Regions from separate parts of the Arthrobacter sp. FW306-05-C genome, predicted to be linked through region 2. Evidence: riboswitches for the same ligand, from Rfam matches in the RefSeq annotation. Region 2 holds a riboswitch; each other region holds the start of a gene.
The links. A riboswitch is a leader RNA that binds a small molecule or an ion and turns the genes downstream of it on or off. The one in region 2 is predicted to bind cyclic di-AMP.
Positions count from the first base shown of each region.

Region 1: linked by a shared signal. The riboswitch ahead of LFT44_RS11090 (C40 family peptidase) and the one ahead of LFT44_RS21640 (NlpC/P60 family protein) in region 2 are both predicted to bind cyclic di-AMP.
Region 3: linked by a shared signal. The riboswitch ahead of LFT44_RS03790 (C40 family peptidase) and the one ahead of LFT44_RS21640 (NlpC/P60 family protein) in region 2 are both predicted to bind cyclic di-AMP.

Region 1 is NZ_CP084556.1:2,400,769-2,407,745, forward strand. It holds gene LFT44_RS11055 (NUDIX domain-containing protein) at 1-6, opposite strand, end outside; gene LFT44_RS11060 (DUF1918 domain-containing protein) at 60-251, opposite strand; gene LFT44_RS11065 (metallophosphoesterase family protein) at 324-830, shown strand; gene LFT44_RS11070 (glucose 1-dehydrogenase) at 995-1,888, shown strand; gene LFT44_RS11075 (DUF1810 domain-containing protein) at 1,926-2,369, opposite strand; gene LFT44_RS11080 (DNA alkylation repair protein) at 2,391-2,921, opposite strand; gene LFT44_RS11085 (TraR/DksA family transcriptional regulator) at 2,918-3,277, opposite strand; cyclic di-AMP (ydaO/yuaA leader) riboswitch at 3,568-3,738, shown strand; gene LFT44_RS11090 (C40 family peptidase) at 3,742-4,581, shown strand; gene LFT44_RS11095 (protein adenylyltransferase SelO) at 4,691-6,160, opposite strand; gene LFT44_RS11100 (ribonuclease Z) at 6,164-6,977, opposite strand, start outside.
Region 2 is NZ_CP084557.1:187,981-194,957, forward strand. It holds gene LFT44_RS21630 (heavy metal translocating P-type ATPase) at 1-1,102, shown strand, start outside; gene lspA (signal peptidase II) at 1,099-1,626, shown strand; cyclic di-AMP (ydaO/yuaA leader) riboswitch at 1,967-2,164, shown strand; gene LFT44_RS21640 (NlpC/P60 family protein) at 2,168-2,947, shown strand; gene LFT44_RS21645 (DUF3188 domain-containing protein) at 3,341-3,580, shown strand; gene LFT44_RS21650 (hypothetical protein) at 3,714-3,887, shown strand; gene LFT44_RS21655 (hypothetical protein) at 4,459-4,836, shown strand; gene LFT44_RS21660 (copper resistance CopC family protein) at 4,895-5,509, opposite strand; gene LFT44_RS21665 (hypothetical protein) at 5,612-6,226, opposite strand; gene LFT44_RS21670 (DsbA family protein) at 6,286-6,977, opposite strand, start outside.
Region 3 is NZ_CP084556.1:800,761-807,737, reverse strand. It holds gene mobA (molybdenum cofactor guanylyltransferase) at 1-331, opposite strand, end outside; gene LFT44_RS03800 (HNH endonuclease) at 386-886, opposite strand; gene LFT44_RS03795 (NlpC/P60 family protein) at 1,151-1,924, opposite strand; gene LFT44_RS03790 (C40 family peptidase) at 2,087-2,710, opposite strand; cyclic di-AMP (ydaO/yuaA leader) riboswitch at 2,835-3,012, opposite strand; gene LFT44_RS03785 (M23 family metallopeptidase) at 3,141-3,962, opposite strand; cyclic di-AMP (ydaO/yuaA leader) riboswitch at 3,975-4,205, opposite strand; gene LFT44_RS03780 (metal-dependent transcriptional regulator) at 4,325-5,026, opposite strand; gene serC (phosphoserine transaminase) at 5,368-6,498, shown strand; gene LFT44_RS03770 (DUF3027 domain-containing protein) at 6,634-6,977, opposite strand, start outside.

The DNA.
Region 1 (6,977 bases), on a different replicon from region 2:
GTCCATTCGTCCAGTCTGACAGGTGGAGCGGCGGGGCGCAGTCCCGCTTGCACCGCCGGTCAGGTGTTGTGTGCACGGTCGACGGCGAAATCGCCGCCGGGATACATGACCGTTTCGTGCCCGTCGTCAAAGCGGACAACATAGGGCGGGCTTCCGCCTTCGCCGCGGACTTCCAGGATCACCCCGTGCCGGTCCGAGGACCCTACGGTCCTTCCGTGCACGACGATGCGGTCGCCTTGGGCTGCCTCCATGGCAATCACCTCCCAGCCCCAGAGTACGACTGCGGTGGGCGCGGGAACAGGGCTTCATGGCAGGATGCGGATATGCCCTTGAACCTTGTCCTCATCGCCGATACCCACGTGCCAAAACGCGCCAAAGACCTTCCCGCCCAGGTGTGGCGGGCCGTTGAAAATGCCGATGTGGTGCTCCACGCCGGTGACTGGGTGGACGCAGCGCTGCTGGACGAATTCGAGCGCCGAAGCAGGCGCCTGCTGGGCGTGTATGGGAACAATGACGGCGCGGAGCTGCGCCGCCGCCTTCCTGCAACGGCCAGCGCGACCTTGGAGGGCGTCCGGTTTTCGATGGTCCACGAGACAGGGCAGGCGAAGGGCCGCGAACTGCGGTGCGAAGCGTTGTATCCGGAAGCCGATGTCCTGGTGTTCGGGCACAGCCACATTCCCTGGGACACCGCGTCGCCGAACGGGCTGCGGCTGCTGAATCCCGGGTCGCCCACGGACCGCCGCCGGCAGCCCTCCTGCACATTCATGGAAGCCGTGGTCGACGGCGGGCGGTTGGCGGAGGTCAGGCTGGTCGAAGTACGGCGGGACTGACGCGGCCACGCCGAAGGACCGCTTGGCAGGGCGGGGTTACATTGCCTAGGCTGGGAACGGTAAGCATGCTTAGCTTTTTGGCTCACTGTGATCCATTGATCGCAGGCTGCTTCAATTTCCGGGGCGACGAACCAGCCCGAGTCCGCACGAACAGGAGGACCACCATGACTGACCAGTACACCTTCCGTAATCCCGTGACTGCCTACGAAAAGATTTCCCCGCCAAAGCAGCACCAGCCCGAGCCGGGCCTCGACGCCGAATTGACACCCAAGGCTGACCTGGGCGAAGAAACGTACCGCGGAACGGGACGGCTGGAAGGCCGCCGCGCCATCGTGACCGGCGCGGACTCAGGCATCGGCGCCGCAACTGCCATTGCCTTTGCAAGGGAAGGCGCCGACGTCGTCCTTTCCTACCTGCCCCAGGAAGAGGAGGATGCCTCCCGCATCGCCGGGATCATCGAGGCCGCGGGCCGCAAGGCCGTCAAGGTGCCGGGCGACCTCAAGGATTCCGCCACATGCCGGGAAGTCGTTGATACGGCGGTTGCCGTGCTGGGCGGGGTGGACATCCTGGTCAACAACGCCGGGAAGCAGGTGGCCCAGGAGGACCTGCAGGACATCACCGACGAGCAGTTCGACCACACCCTCAAGACCAACGTGTATGCGATGTTCTGGTTGACCAAGGCCGCCGTCCCGCACATGCCGGCCGGCTCAACCATCATCAACACCACCTCCATCCAGGCGTACAACCCGTCCCCCACCCTGGTGGACTACGCCACCACCAAGGCCAGCATCAACAACTTCACCAAGGGACTGGCACAGCAGCTGGCACCCAAGGGAATCCGGGTGAATGCCGTGGCCCCGGGTCCCATCTGGACGCCATTGCAGGTCAGCAGCGGCCAGCCCAAGGAGCAGCTGCCGGAATTCGGCCAGTCGACTCCCCTGGGCCGGGCAGGACAGCCCGCGGAGCTGGCACCCGCCTACGTCTTCCTGGCTTCACCCGAGTCCAGCTACGTGGTAGGGGAAACACTGAACGTCAACGGCGGCAGCCCCACGCCCTAGCCGGTTCCCCGGGCCTGGCTGATCCGCCAACCCGGCGTCAGCCAGCGGCCTGGCCAGCCAGGATCTCATCGGTGGCAGGGTCAGGCTCGCCGTCGAAGAACTGGGCCAGGACAGTCTTGAACACTGTTTCTCCGGGTGCCGCCCGGAGAAACAGTGTCATGGACGACCGCAGCTTCCTGGCATCGATGCCGCCGAAGATGTCCTCCGCGGACTGGTCTGCATGGTTGGCCAGGACCAGGGCGCACTCCAGGAGCCGCGGCCCCAGTACCTCATGATCCAGGTAGGCACGGGCCTCTGCGAGTGAGGAGATGGCGTATTTGCGGGACATTGCGCTCTGCCCCAACCCGGAAATCTGCGGGAAGACGAACCACATCCAGTGGCCGGACTTCCTGCCGACCTGCAGCTCCCCCAGCGCCTGGTCATAGGTGCCGCCGCTGTTTTGCGCGGCAACAAAACGGTCAAGGTCAAAGTGCTCATTCATGCGGATCTCCCGGTTTCGAGGTCAAAGGGTCAAATCTTTTTCAAGGGCGGCTGCCGCCGCCTGAAGCTGCGGGTCGGGGTCGTCCCGCCACCGAGCCAGGACCGCGTTGGCCCGCTGCCGCTCGCGCTCCCCGAGGCCGGACAGCAGCGGCACCAGGACGTCGCCCAGGAGGGGCTGGATCAGGTCTGCAGCCTGGGCAGAACGAAGGAAGCCTTCCAGCCGGGTCAGGTCCGAGTGCCTGAGCAGCCGCACCCGTGACTGCAGCAGCACCACGGCCGCCAACCGGCGCTCAAACACGGGGCGGGAGCCGGGCCGGGGCTGTCCCCACAGGGTGGACGCAAGCATCACCGTGGTGTCGTGGTCCAGGTTCTTGAATTTGCGCAGGGCATCGCGCACCGTGCCGCGCACCGCTCCGATGGAGGAACCGTAAGAGTCCAGCACCCAGCCAAGCCGGTTCCCGACGTCGTCCGCCCGGTACCAGGCGCCCTCGTTCTGGAGGGTCCGGTCAACGAACTCCGCCGCCGCGGACACCACATCCGCAGGGCCAGTCATCGTCCCCGACCGGACGAGGCGTGGCGGATACAAAACGGTGTCCAGGGGCGCGCTTCCAGCCTGCCCTCCGCAATGGGCTCCCCGCACACGGCGCAGGCTCCATAGGTCCCCGCTGCCAGGCGGGCCAGCGCCGCGTCAATCTGGTCCAGGCCGGCCGAGCTCTGCTTCAGGAGCGCCGAAGCCTGCGAGAGCTCAAACGCGATCGTGGCCCCTTCGGGATCGTGCTCGTCATCGACATTGGAGTCCTGCCGGGCCGAATTCGCTGCCTGGATGTCAGCCCGCAGCGCCGGCAGCAACTCCAGGCGCCGCGCCCGCTCCTCTTCGAGCAGTACCCGGAACCGGTCGAAATCTGGCATACAAACAGCCTAGCGGTCGGATCGCGGAGCGCCTGAATGGAAACGGCCAGTGCGATGGAGCCGCGGCAAACATCCCGTGTCCGTGTCCGGGCCGTTACCTATCCTGCAAGCCCGGCTATTAGCCGAGGTCGACACCGGTAACAGCCGTAACGTCCAAACGTTTGCGGAATTCGAGAGGGGAACCTCGTATGTTATCCAAATGTGACAATGCCACCGCATGTGGGTTATGGTCTTCAGGTGTCCCTCTCAGACGGGACATTCCCATCAGTATGCCGAGCCCTGCCACTGATCATGGGATACAACCGCTCCAGCTGGCAGGGACGGGGGAACCAAGTTTCCGCGGCCACTTGTGGCCTTGGGGTTAAGTCGATAGCGCCTCCGTCCATTACGGGGTTGCTTCCGGCCGGGTATCTCCAGCCCGAACCCGACAGCTCACCCCGCAGGCATGGGAGAGGCGATCAACCGTGTCAAAAAATTCCACCACTGCCCGTCACCGCGCAACTCCGGCCCGCTCCATTGTTCTCGAGGGCCTCGCCGTGACAGCCAAGTCCCAGGCCCGCTCGCTGGGCCGCCCCGCGCTCGCAGTTGCTGCAGCGTCCGGCATTGCCTTCGGCGTCGGCGCCCCGGCCCACGCCGGTGTCACCGGCCCTGACACCACGGAAAAGACCAACGTGCAGGCGTACTCCGCACCTGTTGCGGCCCCGGCAGCGGCAGCAGGCAGCGTCCACACCGTAGTTTCCGGCGATACCCTGGGTGCCATTGCGTCTGCTAATGGCGTCAGCCTGAACAGCGTCCTGTCCGCCAACGGACTGGGCCTGTCCTCGATCATCTACCCGGGCGACCAGATCCAGATCCCCGCCGCCGGCTACACCGCGGCACCGGCACCGGCTCCGGCCCCTGCAGCAGCACCCGTGCAGACCGCAGCCGCCGCTCCGGCCAACACCGGCATGAACATGTCCTACGCCTCGGCCACCCCCGTGTCCGCCCCCACCGGCAGCGGCACCGGCGCTGCCATCCTGGCAAACGCCTACGGCCAGCTGGGCATCAAGCAGGACTGCACTGCCATGGTTGAGAAGGCGCTGCGCTCGGTGGGCAAGTCCGTTGGCGATCTTGCCCCCACCCAGTTCTTCCAGTACGGCACCGTGGTCGGCGCTCCTGCGCCCGGCGACCTGATCATCACCTCCGGCCACGTTGGCGTTTACGCCGGCAACGGCCAGGTTGTCAGCGGTGGCGTGAACGGCTACGACACCCAGGTGCACTCCATCAGCTGGCTCGGCGGCTACTCAGCGGTCCGCGTCGCCTAGTCTTCGCATCACCGCAGGCGCCCAACAGCGCAGGCATTAGACAGGAGGGCGGCAGCCGGTCATCCGGCTGCCGCCCTCCTGTCGCATCCGCCGCCTGCCCCCGCAGCCGTCAGGTCCCGCAGAAGGTCATATAGTTGCCGAAGTCCTCGGGGGCGCCTTCGGCGTAGCGTTCCAGCCCGGGCCGCTCGGTGAAGGGGTCACTGACTGCCTCCAAAAGCTGCTGCAAGGGTGACAGGTCTCCGGCCGTGGCAGCGGCCAATGCCTCCTCCACGAGGTGGTTCCTGGGAATGTACGCCGGGTTGACGTTGTCCATCAGCTCCGCGTCCGGTTCGAGTGCCTGCCACCGCTCCGCCCAGGAATCAAACGCAGCCAGATCAAGAACCATGCCGCGCACCGGACGAAGGTCGCCACGGGCGGCCTTGCCCAGGTTACGGAAGAAGAGGGTGTAGTCCACGGGACCGTCCTTCAGGATGGCAAGGGCGCCGTCCACCAAAGCGGACGTGGTTTCCTCGTCACTTCCCCCGCGGCTGCCAAGGCCGAGCTTGGCATTCATGCCACCGGTCCACGCCCTGCTGTAGTGGCCCCGGAAGCCGCCGAGCACCTCCACTGCGGGCGCAACCGCCTGCTCCTGGGCTTCATGGATGAGCGGCAGCATCGCCTCGGCGAGCCGGGCAAGGTTCCATTCAGCAAGAACCGGCTGGTTCGCGTAGGCGTAGCGGCCGCTGACGTCGATGGAACTGTAAACGGCTGCGGGATTGAACGCGTCCATGAACGCGCACGGGCCGTAGTCGATGGTCTCCCCTGAAATGGTCATGTTGTCCGTATTCATGACCCCGTGCACGAATCCCACCAGCATCCAGCGGGCCACCAATTCCGCCTGGGCCGAGACGACCGAGGCGAACAGCTCAAGGTAGGGGTTGTCGGCGTCGGCGGCGTGCGGGTAATGCCTGCTGATGGCGTGGTCCGCCAACCGCTTCAGGAGATCCATGTTTTCGGTGGCACGCGCGTACTGGAAGCTGCCCACGCGCAGGTGGCTGCTTGCCACCCGGGCCAGGACGGCGCCCGGCAGCATGTCGTCGCGCCGGACTTGGCGGCCTGTTGCCACGACTGCGAGCGAACGGGTGGTGGGGATGTGCAGGGCGTACATCCCCTCGCTGACGAGGTACTCGCGCAGCATAGGCCCGACGACGGCACGGCCGTCCCCGGCGCGGGCGAAAGGCGTGCGCCCCGAGCCTTTGAGGTGGAGGTCAAGGAGCCGTCCGTTGCGGTCCGTGACCTCACCCAGCAGGAGGGCCCGTCCGTCCCCGAGCAGGGGTGAGTATCCTCCGAACTGGTGGCCTGCATACGCCTGCGCAACGGGCGTGGCGCCAGGCGGAACATGGTTTCCCGCCAGCAGCCGTACACCTTCGGGGCTGCGCAGGTACTCCGGGTCCAGTCCCAGCTCCCGTGCCAGCTCCTCGTTCAGGACAAGGAGCCCTGGGTTGGGGGCTTCCTCGGCCTGCCAGGGAACAGCGAGTTCTGACAGTTCACGTGCGAAGCGGCCATCAAGGGCCACTGTGGATTCAGCTGCTGCCGTCATGGTTTAAACCCTATCGCCGTCGTTATGGCCCGCCGCTTCCCGCTCCGGTTGCCGCCGCGGGGGAACGGCTATGCGCTGCAGGTCATGGGCTGCAATGACGGTGGTTCCCCCAGCACGTGCCTGCGCCTGCTCCGCAAGCCGGGACATGTCGTCGCCATAGCGTGCGGAAAAGTGTGTGAGCACCAGGGTCCGGGACTTTCCGGATGCCGCCAGCTCCCCTGCCTGTCCGGCGGTGAGGTGCAGGTACTGCTTCGCCAGCCCGCCGTCGTCGTCGCTGAAGGTCGACTCAGCGACCAGCAGGTCGGTGCCGTCGGCCAGTTCCTCCGCGCCCGGGCACGGCGCGGTGTCCATGATGAACGCGAAGCGCTGGCCGGGCCTGGGAATGCTCATGTCCTCCACCGTGACTGCTCCGAGGTACCCCTGGCGCTGCAGCGTGCCGACGTCGGGCCCTTGGACTCCTGCCGCCCGCAGCCGCTCCGGTAGGAAGGTGCGGCCGTCAGGCTCGGTGAGCAGGTATCCGTACGTTTCAATGCGGTGCCTAAGAGGCCGGATCTCGAGGCCGTCCGCCACGGGGCCGGAGCCGGAGTACGGATGGAGCCGCAGGTCGATGCCGGGTGAACTGACCGCCAAGAGGGCCCGGACCACCTGGTCTCCGGAGGCCGGGTAATGCAGGTGAACGGGGTGTGCGGCGCCGTCCAGGGCCATTCGGGACAGTACCCCCGGCAGGCCGTAGCAGTGGTCACCGTGCACGTGCGTGAGGCAAATCCTGGTGATGCGGCTGGCCGACACCCCGGCATGGATCATCTGGCGCTGGGTG
Region 2 (6,977 bases):
CGCCCTGGTCGTCCTCGTAGCCGCATCGCCTTGCGCTTTGGCGATCTCCGTCCCGGTCACCGTTGTCGCCTCCGTCGGCGCCGCCAGCCGCATCGGTGTGCTGATCAAGGGCGGCGGCGCACTGGAAACCCTCGGCAAGATCCGCACCATCGCCCTGGACAAGACCGGCACCCTGACCCGGAACAAGCCTGAAGTCATCGATGTCGCCGCGGCTGGGACCGTCACCCGCGAAGACGTTCTGGCCCTCGCAGCCGGGCTGGAGGCCCGCAGCGAACACCCCCTGGCCCGCGCCATCCTCGCCGCATCCCCCGCCCAGGCCGACGTGACCGACGTCGACACCGTCCCCGGCGCCGGCCTGCAAGGCACCTTTGAGGGCAAGACCGTCCGGCTGGGCCGCCCCGGCTGGATCAACCCCGGCTCCCTCGCCGCGGATGTCGAGCGGATGCAGAAGGCCGGTGCCACCGCCGTCCTGATCGAATCCGCCGGCGAAGTCATTGGTGCCGTCGCTGTCCGTGACGAACTGCGCCCCGAAGCCCGGGACGTCATCGCCCGGCTGACCGCCTCCGGGTACACCACGGCCATGCTCACCGGGGATAACGCGATCACCGCCGCGGCCCTGGGCAAGGACGCCGGGATCACCGAAGTCCACGCCGACCTTCGCCCGGAGGACAAGGCCGAAATCATCCGGACCCTGAAGTCCCGCCAGCCCACCGCCATGGTCGGTGACGGCGTCAACGACGCCCCGGCCCTGGCCACCGCCGACACCGGTGTTGCCATGGGTGCCATGGGCACCGACGTGGCCATTGAAACCGCCGACATCGCCCTGATGGGCGAGGACCTGAACCACCTGCCCCAGGTCCTGGACCACGCCCGCCGGACCCGGTCCATCATGCTGCAGAACGTGGGCCTGTCCCTGCTGCTGATCGCGATCCTGATCCCGCTGGCACTGGTCGGCGCCCTGGGGCTGGCCGCGGTCGTCCTGATCCACGAACTCGCCGAAATCGTGGTGATCGGCAACGGCGTCCGCGCCGGCCGCATCAGCGGCAAAATAATGGCGCTCCGGACGGCCAAACCCGCGCCGGCGCTGGAACCTGCCGCGTGAGCGTCCCGTCCCCGGCAGATCCGGCAGATCCGGCAGGGACACCACCAGTTGCCACCAAAGCATGGCGGGTAAAAATTGGCCTGCTCGCCGCGGCCGCCGTGCTCGCGGTGGCCGACCTGGTCATCAAGGCCTTGGCCGAGGAACTGCTCTCCAACGGTGCCACGGTCGATCTGGGCCTGGTGAACCTGAAGCTGGTGTACAACACCGGGGTGGCTTTCAGCCTCGGGGCTAACCTCGCCCCGTGGCTGGTCATTGCCGCGACCGCCGTCATCGTCCTGGCCATGTCCTGGTACGCAGTGTCCACCGCCCCCGCCATGCCGGCGCTCTCCCGGGCGGGTGCGGCGATGGTGGTTGGCGGCGGTGCCGGGAACCTTGTGGACCGGATGGACGGGCGCGGCGTCGTGGACTACCTGCACAGCGGCTGGTTTCCCACCTTCAACCTCGCCGACGTGTTCGTCACCGTCGGCGTAGGGCTGTATGTGCTGGGCAGCCTGCTGGGATCCCGGGACCAGGAAAAGGCGTAACCAGCTGCAGTCCGGGCACGGGCCTCCTGACGCTGGAAGGACTTGCTCATGCTTGCCAGCATCCTGGCCACGACGGCCGCGTTAGCAGCGACCAAAATCGATGACATTGCTCCCATGCTTTTCCGTTCCTTGAACATGAAGGATCGATGGGCGCTGGGATTGAACGGCTGCGGAAGGCGGTGCAGGCACCGGCGGGTCTGACCAGGTCACTGACGACATCCCGGAAATACCCCGGGTATCAAGCAGGTGGGTGCCAGTCAGGGCGTTATGCAAATGTGACAAATGAGGCTTGTGTGACGTAGGGTCTGAACCGTGCCGGTTTCTCCGAATGCGGCACTCCCGAGCAGACTTGCCTAACTCTGCCGCTGCCAGGGATCCGTTCGTAAAATTCGTCCGGCAGAGACGGGGAACCCAGAGTTGGCCCGCTTCGAGCAGGCCTTGGGGTGAAGCCGTGCCTGGTGCCTTTCGTGTACCATCACGGCCGGGTGCCTCCCATCCGAATCCGACAGCTAACCTCGCAGGCAGTGGGAGAGGCCCTTTCATGCCCATGCGCAAAACTCACGGCCGCCACCGCGCGGTCTCCGTCCAGACCAGCGCCATCGCCGTGCTGTCCAAATCCGTCACCGCAAACGCCGGCACCGCAGGCCGTCAGGCAGCCGTCCTCGCAGCAGCCTCCGGCCTCGTCCTGACTGGCGGCATCACCGCCGCCCAGGCAGCAGACGCCCCGGCCCAGCGCGACGCCGAGCCGGCATCCACCCTCGAAGTCGCAGGCCAGGCCCAGACCCCGCTGACCGCCGACGCCACGATCCAGATCACCTTCGAGCGTCCGGAGGTGGAAACCACGCCGGCACCCGTCGTGGAAGCAGCCAAGCCAGTCGCCGCCGAAGCGCCCAAAGCCGCGGTCCCCGTGGGCGCTGCGACGGTGAAGGCAGCCGCTGCGCCCGCCAAGGCCCAGGTCACCGTCACCCCTGCCGCGCCGGCGCCCGCGCCAGCCGCGGGCGGGATCAACGGCATCATGCTGTCCTCCGCCTACGCCCAGATCGGTATGATCCAGGACTGCACACGGCTAGTCGAAAACGCCCTCAACGCTGCCGGCATCCCCGTCGGCGACCTCGGGCCGATGCAGTTCATGAACTACGGCACCGTCGTCACCGACCCGCAGCCCGGCGACATGGTCATGCAGCCCGGCCACGTAGGAATCTACGTCGGCAACGGCCAAGTCCTCAGCTCCGGCCTGAACGGCAAGAACGAAACAGCGGTCCACCCCCTGACCTGGATGACCTCCAAAGGCGCCGTGACCTTCGTGCGCGCAGGCAAATAAAACCACTGAAGGCCGGTGATTCAATGCCTTGGGGGCAATGAATCACCGGCCTTCAGCATGCCCTCGCACGCTGGACCCTCTGTCGAGGGTGGAGTGCCCTGCCTCTTACTCCGGTCCGGTGCCTCGGAACCTCTGCACCCTCAAACCAAGGGACCGGAGACGCCGGAAGTCCCGCCGGAGCCTGTGGTGCTGAGGTGCTGAGGTGCTGAGGTGCTGAGGTGCTGAGGTGCAACCGTACAGCCGCAGTCTCGCTCGTTTCCGCGGATACGCGCCTTGGCTGTTGAGCTCTCCAGAGGAGTTCCGGCGATCGCGGCGAGAAGTACTGCGGGCGCCAATCCCATGCGTGTGCGGCACGTGAAAAGGTGGGCAGGGCTTTCCGCATATGCTGGATGGGTGCTAAACGAGTTTTGGGCCACCGCACCTGCATCGTACAAAGCGGTTGTTTTCAGTGCCATGGCCCTGATTGCGCTGGGAATCGCGATTAACATTTTTGGCCAGACCGCCAAAAATGAGGCCCTGTCGTTTGCATCGCTGGCTGTCATAGGCGCGGGACTGCTGCTTCACGCTGCAGGGGTTGTCATCCGCGGACATCAGGTCCAGAAACGCCTTCGGAATTCTTCAAGAAAAGGATGACCCAGTGCAGAACGCTTTCGTTGCGGCTGGCCTTCACGCCCTAAGCACGATGCCTACTCCCGGTCCCGGAACTGACGGGCTGAGGCCCGGTTTGAGTCCCGATCAGGTGTCACCGGGATTTCTCGGGTTTCTGATGACGGCGTTTATGGTCATAGCCGTCGTGATGCTCATGGTGTCCATGACCCGGCGGATCCGCCGCGTGCGCTACCAGGCGCAGATCCGTCTGCCAGGGCAGGACAGCCCGGACGGAGCGGATACGAACCTTGCCGTCGCCGGTGAGCCGCAAGCCAGAAAGCACACAACCTAGCGAAACTTCCGGGGCCCGGTCTAGTGGTTCGCCAATTTGTTCCAGCATGTCACCCGGCCGTTATCCTTCCCTCAGGGGATCGCGACCCTCTTGCCCGGCGAGATGACGCCGTAGCCCAGGCGGCGGTTGTGCCAGCAGCGTACCGAGCGCCTGGGAGAAATTGATTGGGCCGGCCGGCAGCCCGCACCGCTAGGCGGAACCTTGCCGCTTTCCAGGTCTTGGCCAGGCCGGCGAGGTAGCGGGGGCCGCCCTCCGTTTCCATCCAGATCAGCTTCAATGCCACGGGCAGCGGCGGTACGATTCACCACGGTCATGGTCCTGATACCAGCCATGGCATTGACGCTGGGGCTGACCAGCCGGGACCTGGTGGACGCGCGAGTCCATTCATCCATTCCTGTACAGTCGTTAGGGGCTTCATAGCGCCCCACGGATGCTGTCCCGCGCCCGGGCCAGTCCTGACGATGATTCAAGGAACCGTATGACCGCTGAAAATATGATGGCTGAGGGTCCTCATCGGCCGGCCGCGCCGTCCCGGGCATCGGGTATGCCGCTTGGTTGCCGGCGTTTGTTGATGGTTGGCGGTATCTGCGTTCCGATCGGCCTCGTTGCCGGACCATTTTTGCTGCCTGCTCAACTGTTGGCCGTCGCGGGAATTGTCCTGCTGGCTGTTGCGTTGTCCCACGGGCCCGGTGAACGCTGGTTTTGGCGCTGGTCGTTGGCTGTCGCCGCGGCTGGTGGCCTGTGGCTGGCCGCTACGGCGGCGTACTACATCACGATCATGGTCGCCGCTGAGGCGTCTGCCCCGTTGCCGGTTTTCGCGCAGGGACTCTTTACTGCCGGGGCGGTGTCCGTTGCGGTCATGGCGGTCGCAGCCCTGACCGCTGCGCTGCTGAGGATGCTGGCGAATCGCCGGAAAGCCCGGGAAGCGGGGGCGTCTGTCCGGTCCTAGGCCGTTCCTTGGTTCTTTCCGGTGTTCCCGTGCGACGGGAACACCGGAAAGACGTAGGTCAGGAGCGTTGTCCGGCGTTTCTGCGGCGCAGCCACCAGGTCACGGCCAGCGCCGCTGCCAGGATCCCGAAGGCGATTCCCACGGCCAGCGGCGCGTTATCGTCGTTGGGCCTCGGGGCCGTCGGCGGCATGGCGTTGGCGGTGTTTTGCGGGGCCTGCGAGGAGGCGGCAGCTGAAGGGCTTGCGGATGCCGACGGCTGGGACGATGCGGCGGTCGCGGGCGCTTGGACGGTGAAGGCGTAATTGCCTTCGATGGGGTGCCCGTCCGAGGACACGGCCCGCCAAAGCACCTTGTAGCTGCCCGGGGTCCCTGGGGCGATTTTGGTTGACAAGGTCGCCCCGTCGACGCTTACGGTGCCGTCGCTGACGGTGTTCCCGGCGCCGTCGGTGACGGTGATGACACTCAGGTTCAGGGACGCTGAATCCGTGGGAGGCTCGGTGAGGGTCAGTGACACTGTTTCGGGCGCGGTGGCCACGACTGCGTCGCGGGCCGGAGCCGTGGAGGACAGGGCGTCATGGGCGACGGCAGGGGAGGCCACCGCGGCGGCGGGCAGCAGCAGAGCTGCGACGGCTGCGAGGCGCAGGCGGGTACTAATTCTGGGGCGCGGTTTCATGGTTGGTTTCCTTTGGGAATGATTTTGGGTGCACGACGTTTCCGCTGAAACGTGCTTGCAGGGTGCAGGCGCGGCGGTGGCTGCAGGCCTGCGAAAAGGGCTTCAGGCGGTAGCGGGGGGCCCGCGCCGGGAATGGGTGTGGAGTATTATCCGGCGCAGAACCGGGGCCCGGGGCGGGGCCGGAACCAGCGGTGCCAGGGCCGGAATGAAGGGGACCGGCGCGAGGAAAAGTACGGGTCGGAGCCAGGTTGCCAGCGCCCAGAGGGCTGATTCGCCTTTGGCCAGCAGCAGCGCGGTCAGCACCGTCGCGCCGAGGTGGGCGGTGATCATGGCAGGTCCCAGGTCCCACACCAGCTGCGGATGCATGTCCTGCCCTGCGGGCAGCAGCGCCCCGGAGCCAATCAGGGGGTGGTGGTGTGTCCCCGGCGCGACAGGCGGGAGGGCAGAGCCGACGGCAGCTGTCGGAGGGAACGCGGACATCACTGAGTGCAGCAGGCCCTGACCGCCGGCCAGGACCATACCAAGAACCGGCGCCTTCAGCTTCCATCTGGTCAGGATGATGACGGCCAGGACCAGCAGGGACATGCAGGCCGCCAGTACCGGTGCCGGGGGCAGGAGGCCGCCGGCGGAGACGTGCGCCGCCGCGGCCAGTGACAGGGTTGATCCTGCCAGGGCGGCGGTCCGCAGCAACCGGAACGGCGCGCGCTGAACTCTCATCCCGGTCCTTCCTGTGGGGCTGGGTCTTGCGGGACTCTGCTGGAGGCGGCGGGCAACCGCTACTGGGCGGCGTCCGTCAGTTTCTGGCGGAATTCCTCCATCGTGTTCGGCGTCAATTTTTCACCGTTGAGGAAGAACGTCGGCGTCCCGGTCACGCCCAGCGCCTTACCGTCCGCGATGTCCTGACGGATCCGGTCTTTAGTGGCTTCGTTGGCCACAGCGGCGTCGTAGGCGGTCAGGTCCAGTCCGAGTTCTTCGGCGAAAGTGCGGAACAGGGGTGCCTGGGAGTCCTGCTTTTCACCCCACTGCGGCTGGGTCTCGAACATTTTCGCGGCCATCTGTTCGTATTTTCCCTGCTGGGCTGCGGCTTCGACAGCCAGCGCCGCCTGCCCGGAATTTCGGTGGGCCGGGAGGGGAAAGTAACGGTGGACGACCGTGATCCGGTCACCGAATTCTGCCTTCAGCTCGGCCACGACGGGTTCAGCAGCCTTGCAGGCTTCGCACTCGAAGTCCAAAAACTCTACCAGTTGGGCCTTCTCGGTTGCCGGAGCGGTGACCCGGTGGCTGTCCTCGCGGACGAGCTGGGCATCGGCTACGGGCTGGACGGCCACCGGCGCGGGTTTGTTGAGCGTAAACACGGCGTACCAGATGGCTCCTGCGGCCAGGATGACTCCGAGCAGGATCCAGATGACGGTTCTGGCGCGTTTGGCAGGGTCTGCCGGGGCGGCAGAAGTGGCTTTTCGTTGTGACA
Region 3 (6,977 bases), on a different replicon from region 2:
TGAAGGGGGCCGCTCCGCCATTTTCGCCCAAGGTGTTCAAACCAGCCGCGATGGCAGCGGCAGGCCCTGCGAACGGCGGCTCTTCCCGACAGGTGAGCACGTCGGCCGGCCAGGCTGCCGGGGATACAGGGCGGGGTGTTGTGCTTTGGGATGGCAGGAAGGCGCTGTCGCCGACGACGACAGTGCGGCGGGCGCCGGCTGCGGCGTCCAGGGCCCGTTCCAAGAGCGTTTGGCCTTGGAAGACAAGGGACTGTTTGGGTACCCCGCCCAGCCGCGAGGACCGGCCCCCGGCCAAAATCAGGGCATCAAAAACCAGGCTGTTCTCTTGCACTCCCCCAGCCTAGCCATCAGGCGGGGCAGCGATCACTCCCGTCGAAAGCGGAGGTCAGGCGGCGCGTTCGGGCAGGAGGAACGGATCCCACGCGGGCGTGGGCTTTTCCAGTTCCTTGATCTGCCAGATGGTGCCGCGCGGAGGCTCCGGCACAAAGCGCAGGCTCCAGCCCATCTCGGTCGGGGTGTGGTCGCCCTTGACGTTGTTGCAGCGAAGACAGGCTGCCACCAGGTTCTCCCACGAGTCAGCCCCGCCCCGGGACTTGGGGTGCACATGGTCGATGGTATGCGCTGCCTTGCCGCAGTATGCGCATTTATGGCCGTCGCGTCTGAGTACGCCCCTGCGGCTGACAGCCGTGGAGTGGTTGTATCGGGGCCGGATGTACCGGTTGAGGAGGATCACGGACGGGCGGCCCAGGACGTCCGTGGGTCCCACGACAGGGTCATCCCCTTCGGCCACGACGCTCGCCTTGCCCGTGAGCACAAGCACCAGCGCCCGGCGGAAAGTAATGACCGCCAGCGGTTCATATCCAGCATTCAGAACGAGAGTGCGCATGCACTTACCTCTTCACGGCCGCACCCGTCAGGGGCACGAGGGCCGGCTGCCCTCGGCATGTCCGGGCTATGGATCGACATCACAAGAGTAAACAGAGAAGTGCAAAATCAGGTAATCGCCGCCCGGATTCCCTGCGGGGAACGTTCCCCAGCAGGGCAGGCATCAGTCCCCTGCGGGGAACTTCTTAAACGCCAAGGACCCCCGCTGCGAGGGCGGGGGTCCTTGGACAAGCACTGGCTGTTGCCAGTGCCGGACATGCGGTGCTTACCTGACGTGGATGAAAACCGGCCCGGAGCCCACGTTTGCGCTGAAGACCACGGTGTCGTTGCCGTTGAAGCCGCCATGCACGGCCATGCCGTTTCCGGCGTAAACAGCGATGTGTGCCATTCCTCCGCCACCATCGGCGTAGTAGATCAGGTCGCCGGGCTGTGCCTGGGAAGCAGGCACCGTGTCCCCCAGGGACAGGTAGCCGGCGGGCCAGTCGTGGAAGTGGATGCCGACGGCGGCCAGGGCGTTGGTCACCAGCATGGTGCAGTCCTGGTGGACGCCAAGCTGGGCGTAGGCGGCGGAGAGGATTGCAGCACCCTTGCCGCTGGCAGAAGCCTGGGCTGCGGGAGCGGCCGGGGCAGCGGCGGTGGCGACCTTGGCGGTGACCTTGGGAGCGGCAACGGGCTGGGCGGCGGGAGCAGGGGCAGCTTCCTCCACCTGAACCTGGGGCTCGGGCTCGACGACGGGGGCCGGCGTGGTGGTCACAGCTGGCTTCTCGAAGCTGATCGCAATGGTGGAAGCGGCGGAAATCGGGGCGTCGACGGCGGATTCAACTTCCAGCGCGGAGGCGGGAGCAGAGTCGCGCTTGACGTTGGCATCGGCGGCGTTGGCCGCAATGCCACTGGTCAGGACCAGGCCGGAAGCGGCGGCGATGACCGCAGCCTGGCGGCCCATGCCGCCGGCGTTGTCGCTGACAGCCTTGGCAATGACAGCGATCGAGTTGGTCTTGGTGACCTCGGCGCGGTGCCGTGCGGTAGCACGAGTCGTCATCAGTTCTCTCTTTCGTTTTCCTTGCAACCGCAGGTAGGCAGGCAAAGTGTGTTGGACGCGCCGGCATCTTGGGGGTACGCCGGCGCGTCCCGAACGGGGATGTGGTTTCTAGCGAAGAAGCTTTGGGCAAAGAAATAGCCCTTGGAGCACGGAGCCCAAGAACTATTTGTTGAGGTGGTAGTACGACGAGGTACCGGTGGCTGCAGGCGAGTGGAGCAGCGTGCCCTGTGAGGGGTTGAGTGCGCTGATCATCATGCCGTTGCCGACGTAGATGCCAACGTGGGCGCCGCCGTTCTGGACAACCAGGTCACCCGGCTGCGGCGCGGAGGTGGGGGTCATGATGCTCCACGCGTTGGTGCGGGGAATGCTGATGCCTGCCTGGGCGTAAACCCACTGCACGAACCCGGAGCAGTCCCAGCCGGTGACGGGGCTGGTGCCGCCCCACACGTACGAGTGGCCGATGCCGGTGTAGGCGATGGCTGCGATGCCCGAGGTCGCCGCCGAGGAGATGGTCTGGGCGGTCTTGGCGGCCGGCGCGGCGTCCTGGCCGGCAGCAGCAGCAGCGGTGGCCGTGTCGGTGGACTGGGTACGCACCGGCTGCACCTTGGGAGCAGCGGTGGTTTTGACCACGGGACGTTCAAAGGAAACCGTGGCGGTGGGGGCAGCGGTGACGGCGAGGGCCGTTTGGGCCGAACCGGACTCAGTGGAAGCTGAGACACCGGCAGTGGTATCAGCAGCAGTGGCCGGCAGGCCCATGCTCAGGATCAGGCCCGAGGCGGCTGCCACAACGGCAGCCTGGCGGCCTACGGTCCCGGCATTTGCACTCACGGCCTTGGAAACGGCATCCAAGGGGTTGGTGCGAACCGTTTGCGCACGGTGGCGCGCAGAATTATGGCGTGAAGACACGAAGGTAGCCTCTCCCAATGCCTGCGAGGTGAGCTGTCGGATTCGGATGGGAGTCACCCGGCCACGCTGCTTCCTGGGAAGCTTGTGACTTAACCCCAAGGCCTTCTGGATAAAGGCCGAAATTGGTTCCCCCGCCCCTGCCAGACGATGAAATGCGAACGGACCTTGAGCGGTGGCAGAGTTAGGCAATCCACTCAAGAGCGTCAACTTCGGAAAAGTTGACGCGAGTTAGACGGTACAGCAGTTTTGTTTCAATGTCACATTCAGGTCACGGCTAGTCACGGCGATCTGAGAGTGCGCAATCATTCGGTTACAACCAGCCCATGGGATCGACCACTTCGCCATTGACCTGGACTTCGAAGTGCAGGTGGCAGCCGGTGGATGCACCAGTGGTGCCGCTCAGCGCCACCACGTCCCCGCGGGAGACGGTCTGGCCCACCTTCACATTGAAGGACGACAGGTGGTTGTACGTGGTTTCCAGCCCGTTCCCGTGGTCGATGACCACTCGGTTTCCGCCGCCGAACTGATGCCAGCCCGCGAAGGTCACGGTACCCGTGGCGGCCGCCAGGACGGATGTCCCACACTGCGCCACGAAGTCCTGGCCCCGGTGGAAGTCGCCCGAGCCTCCAGTAATCGGGCTGACCCGGTAACCGAAGGGGGAAGCGGTGGCAAGGGATGCCAGCGGTGCGGCCAGGGTGCCGGCTGACGCGGCACGCGTCACGGAGCCGGCCGACTGGGCACTCAGCAGTTGCTTTAGCTTCCCGTCCGGGTCCGCCTGGGTCACCACGGCGGACCGGCTGAAGTCGATCTGGGCACCGATGTCGGCCGAGATCTCGGGCTGCGGCGTGACAGAGGAGGCTGCAAGCGGGGCGCTGCCGGCGGCATCAGTGGCCATAACGGGACTTGTGGCGGGCACGGTCACGGTCAGCACCAGGCCGGTGGCTGCCAGGGCAATGCCGGCCTTCTGGCCGATGCCGCTGGCAGCGGCAAACTCCGTCATCTGGCGGAACGGACCCCGGCGGCGGCGGGCGTCGCGATGGAGGTCGCGGGGGCGCTCCGCTGCGACAACTTCGACAACCCGCGGCGCCGAAGGGGGGCCGGCAGCACGGCGGCGTCCCCGGGGGGTTTGCATGGTCAAGAAGGGTTCCTCTCTGGAAAAGCCTGCGGAGTTAGCTGTCGGATTCGGGTCAGAGAGATCAAAGACCCGGCCCGCCAAGGGCAAGCTTCTGCGCAGGGGTATTCCCGGAAGAATCCTTCACTGGAGAGGCTTGCTGCTGACGGACTTCACGCCAAGGCAGTCCCCCGCTGCCGCTTGTGGTTCCCCCGCCTCTGCCAGTAACGACTCGTGCACCCGATCCGCTGGCAGAGCTCGGCTCCGGATCAGGTAACGCTTAAGTTTCAAACGACTGGTTCTACTATAGGGGCTTAAGACCCTAGGTAACAATTCCGTTATCTTTGGCTGGAAGGGCAGGTCCGGGGTATGGAAGTTTCGCTTCAGCCCTGCTTGACGGCCACAAAGACGTGTGCGGCAACCTCCGGCGGAAGCTCCAGCGCTCCTTCAATCCCGGCCACCCGCACCGAGATGTAGTCGCCCACGCGCTCCAGGGCCACTGCAGCGCCGGGCCGGATTCCGCCTTCGTCCAACTGCGACAGCAGCTCCGGCTCCACCTGGATCGGCTCCGCGAGGCGGCTGATGGTCACGCCGGAAGCAGGCACGTAGCTCTTCATCGCCTCCACCAGGCTGATGGCGCCGTCACCGAAGCCGGGGGCCGGCCGGCCGCCCAGCGCGGCAAGGCCCGGGATGGGGTTGCCGTACGGGGATTCGGTGGGGTGGTCCAGTATCTCGTAGATGCGGCGCTCCACCCGCTCACTCATCACATGTTCCCAGCGGCAGGCTTCATCGTGGACGTAGGCCCAGTCCAGCCCGATGACGTCCGCCAGCAGGCGTTCGGCCAGCCGGTGCTTGCGCATCACCTCCGTGGCGCGCTTGCGCCCGGTGTCAGTGAGCTCCAAATGCCTGTCACCAGAGACAACAACGAGTCCATCGCGCTCCATCCTGCCGATGGTCTGGGAGACGGTGGGGCCGGAGTGGCGCAAGCGCTCGGCAATACGGGCCCGGAGGGCAACGATGTTTTCTTCCTCAAGCTCCAGGATGGTCCTGAGGTACATCTCCGTAGTGTCGATCAGATCCGTCATCCAGCTCAGCTCCTCGAGCGCAGTACCTTGCGTTGTCCCACCGTATCGCCTCTTCCCGCGAGGTAGTCCGGGGGAAAGCTTAGCCTATTTTGACTTTGTCCGAATAGCTGCGGCCCCAAGGGGAGCCGCAACAGGTGCACGCGGAAGGGTTGCACACGCGGGACACTTGCACGCCCGCCGCGTTGTCTCAGTGTCTGGACTTTGCCGCTGCCGGTTGCCGCCCAGCGCCGCTGTTCAGGCAGAATGGAAAAGGCCTATGGCACAGCCGCCGCCCGGCTGCCGGCCACCACAACCCGCCCGTGCGGACCAAAGCGTTCGTCCCCGCCGAAATTGGAGCACCTGTGAGCGACACCAGCATCACGATTCCCGCCGACCTCCTGCCCAAGGACGGACGGTTCGGTGCCGGTCCGTCAAAGGTCCGGCAGGAACAGATCGATGCCCTCGCCGCAGCGTCCAAAACCATCCTCGGCACCTCTCACCGCCAAGCCCCGGTCAAGAACTTGGTGGGGTCCGTCCGTGAAGGGCTGAGCCAGTTCTTCCGCGCCCCGGAAGGCTACGAGGTTGTCCTTGGCATTGGCGGCTCCACTGCTTTCTGGGATATCGCGAGCTTCGGCCTGGTGGAGAAGAAGGCCCAGCACCTCTCCTTTGGCGAGTTCGGGTCCAAGTTCGCTGCGGCCACCAACAAGGCACCTTTCCTGGAAGCCTCCTCGATCATCAAGTCCGAGCCCGGCACCCGACCAATGGCACAGGCCGAGGCCGGGGTGGACGTTTATGCCTGGCCTCAGAATGAGACCTCCACCGGTGTGGCGGCCCCGGTCCAGCGGGTTTCCGGAGTCGACGAGGGATCGCTTGTCCTGGTGGACGCCACCTCGGCTGCCGGCGGCCTGGATGTGGACGTTGCCCAGAGCGACGTCTACTACTTCGCGCCCCAGAAGAACTTCGCCTCTGACGGCGGCCTCTGGCTTGGCCTGTTCTCCCCCGCCGCTCTTGACCGGGCCGCCCGCATCAAGGCCAGCGGCCGCTGGATCCCGGACTTCCTGGACCTCCAGACTGCCATTGACAACTCCCGCCTGAACCAGACCTACAACACGCCCTCGCTGTCCACGCTGGTGACCCTGGATGCCCAGGTGCAGTGGCTGAATTCCAACGGCGGCCTGGATTTCGCGGCTGCACGTACCGCCGATTCAGCCGGACGCATCTACAGCTGGGCCGAGGCTTCCGATTTCGCCACCCCGTTCGTTGCCAAGCCGGAGGAACGCTCCAACGTCATCGCCACCATCGACTTCGACGAGTCGGTGGACGCCGCCGCAGTGGCCAAGATCCTGCGCGCCAACGGCATCGTGGACACCGAGCCCTACCGGAAGCTGGGCCGCAACCAGCTGCGCATCGCCACCTTCGTGGCCATCGAGCCCAGCGACGTCTCGGCCCTGCTTGCCAGCATTGACTACGTGGTGGGCGAGCTGCGCAAGTAGGCACAGTGGACCATTAGGCCCTGTCCCTACGCTGGCACGCTTGACGTACGACGGCGCCGCCCGGGTTTATCCCGGACGGCGCCGTTTTCGTTGTGGCTGGCAAAGGGCGGGGCCGGCCTCGCGGTAAAGGTGCGGCTAGGCTCCTGCCTGCGCTCCGTCGTCGTCCGCCAATTCCACTGCCGGCGCTGAGTCCCCTTCTGCAGCGTGGCCGGTGCCGGCCTCGGCGGGTTCCGCCGTCAAGGGACCACCGTTCTCCTGGCCGTCTGTTTCCTGGGCCTCTGCTTCGTGGCCACCCGCTTCAGGCTCCTGCGGCTGTTCGTCCTCGGGACGGACACGCTCGGCCCACGGTACCCACTCCGGGGCGAGGATGGAATCCTCGGACGGCAGCAGGCCCAGTTCGTTGACCGTGACCACCTTGGAGCGCGAGTTGCGGGTCAGTACCGCGTACCACTGCCAGCCTGCGTAGCCGGGCAGCCGGG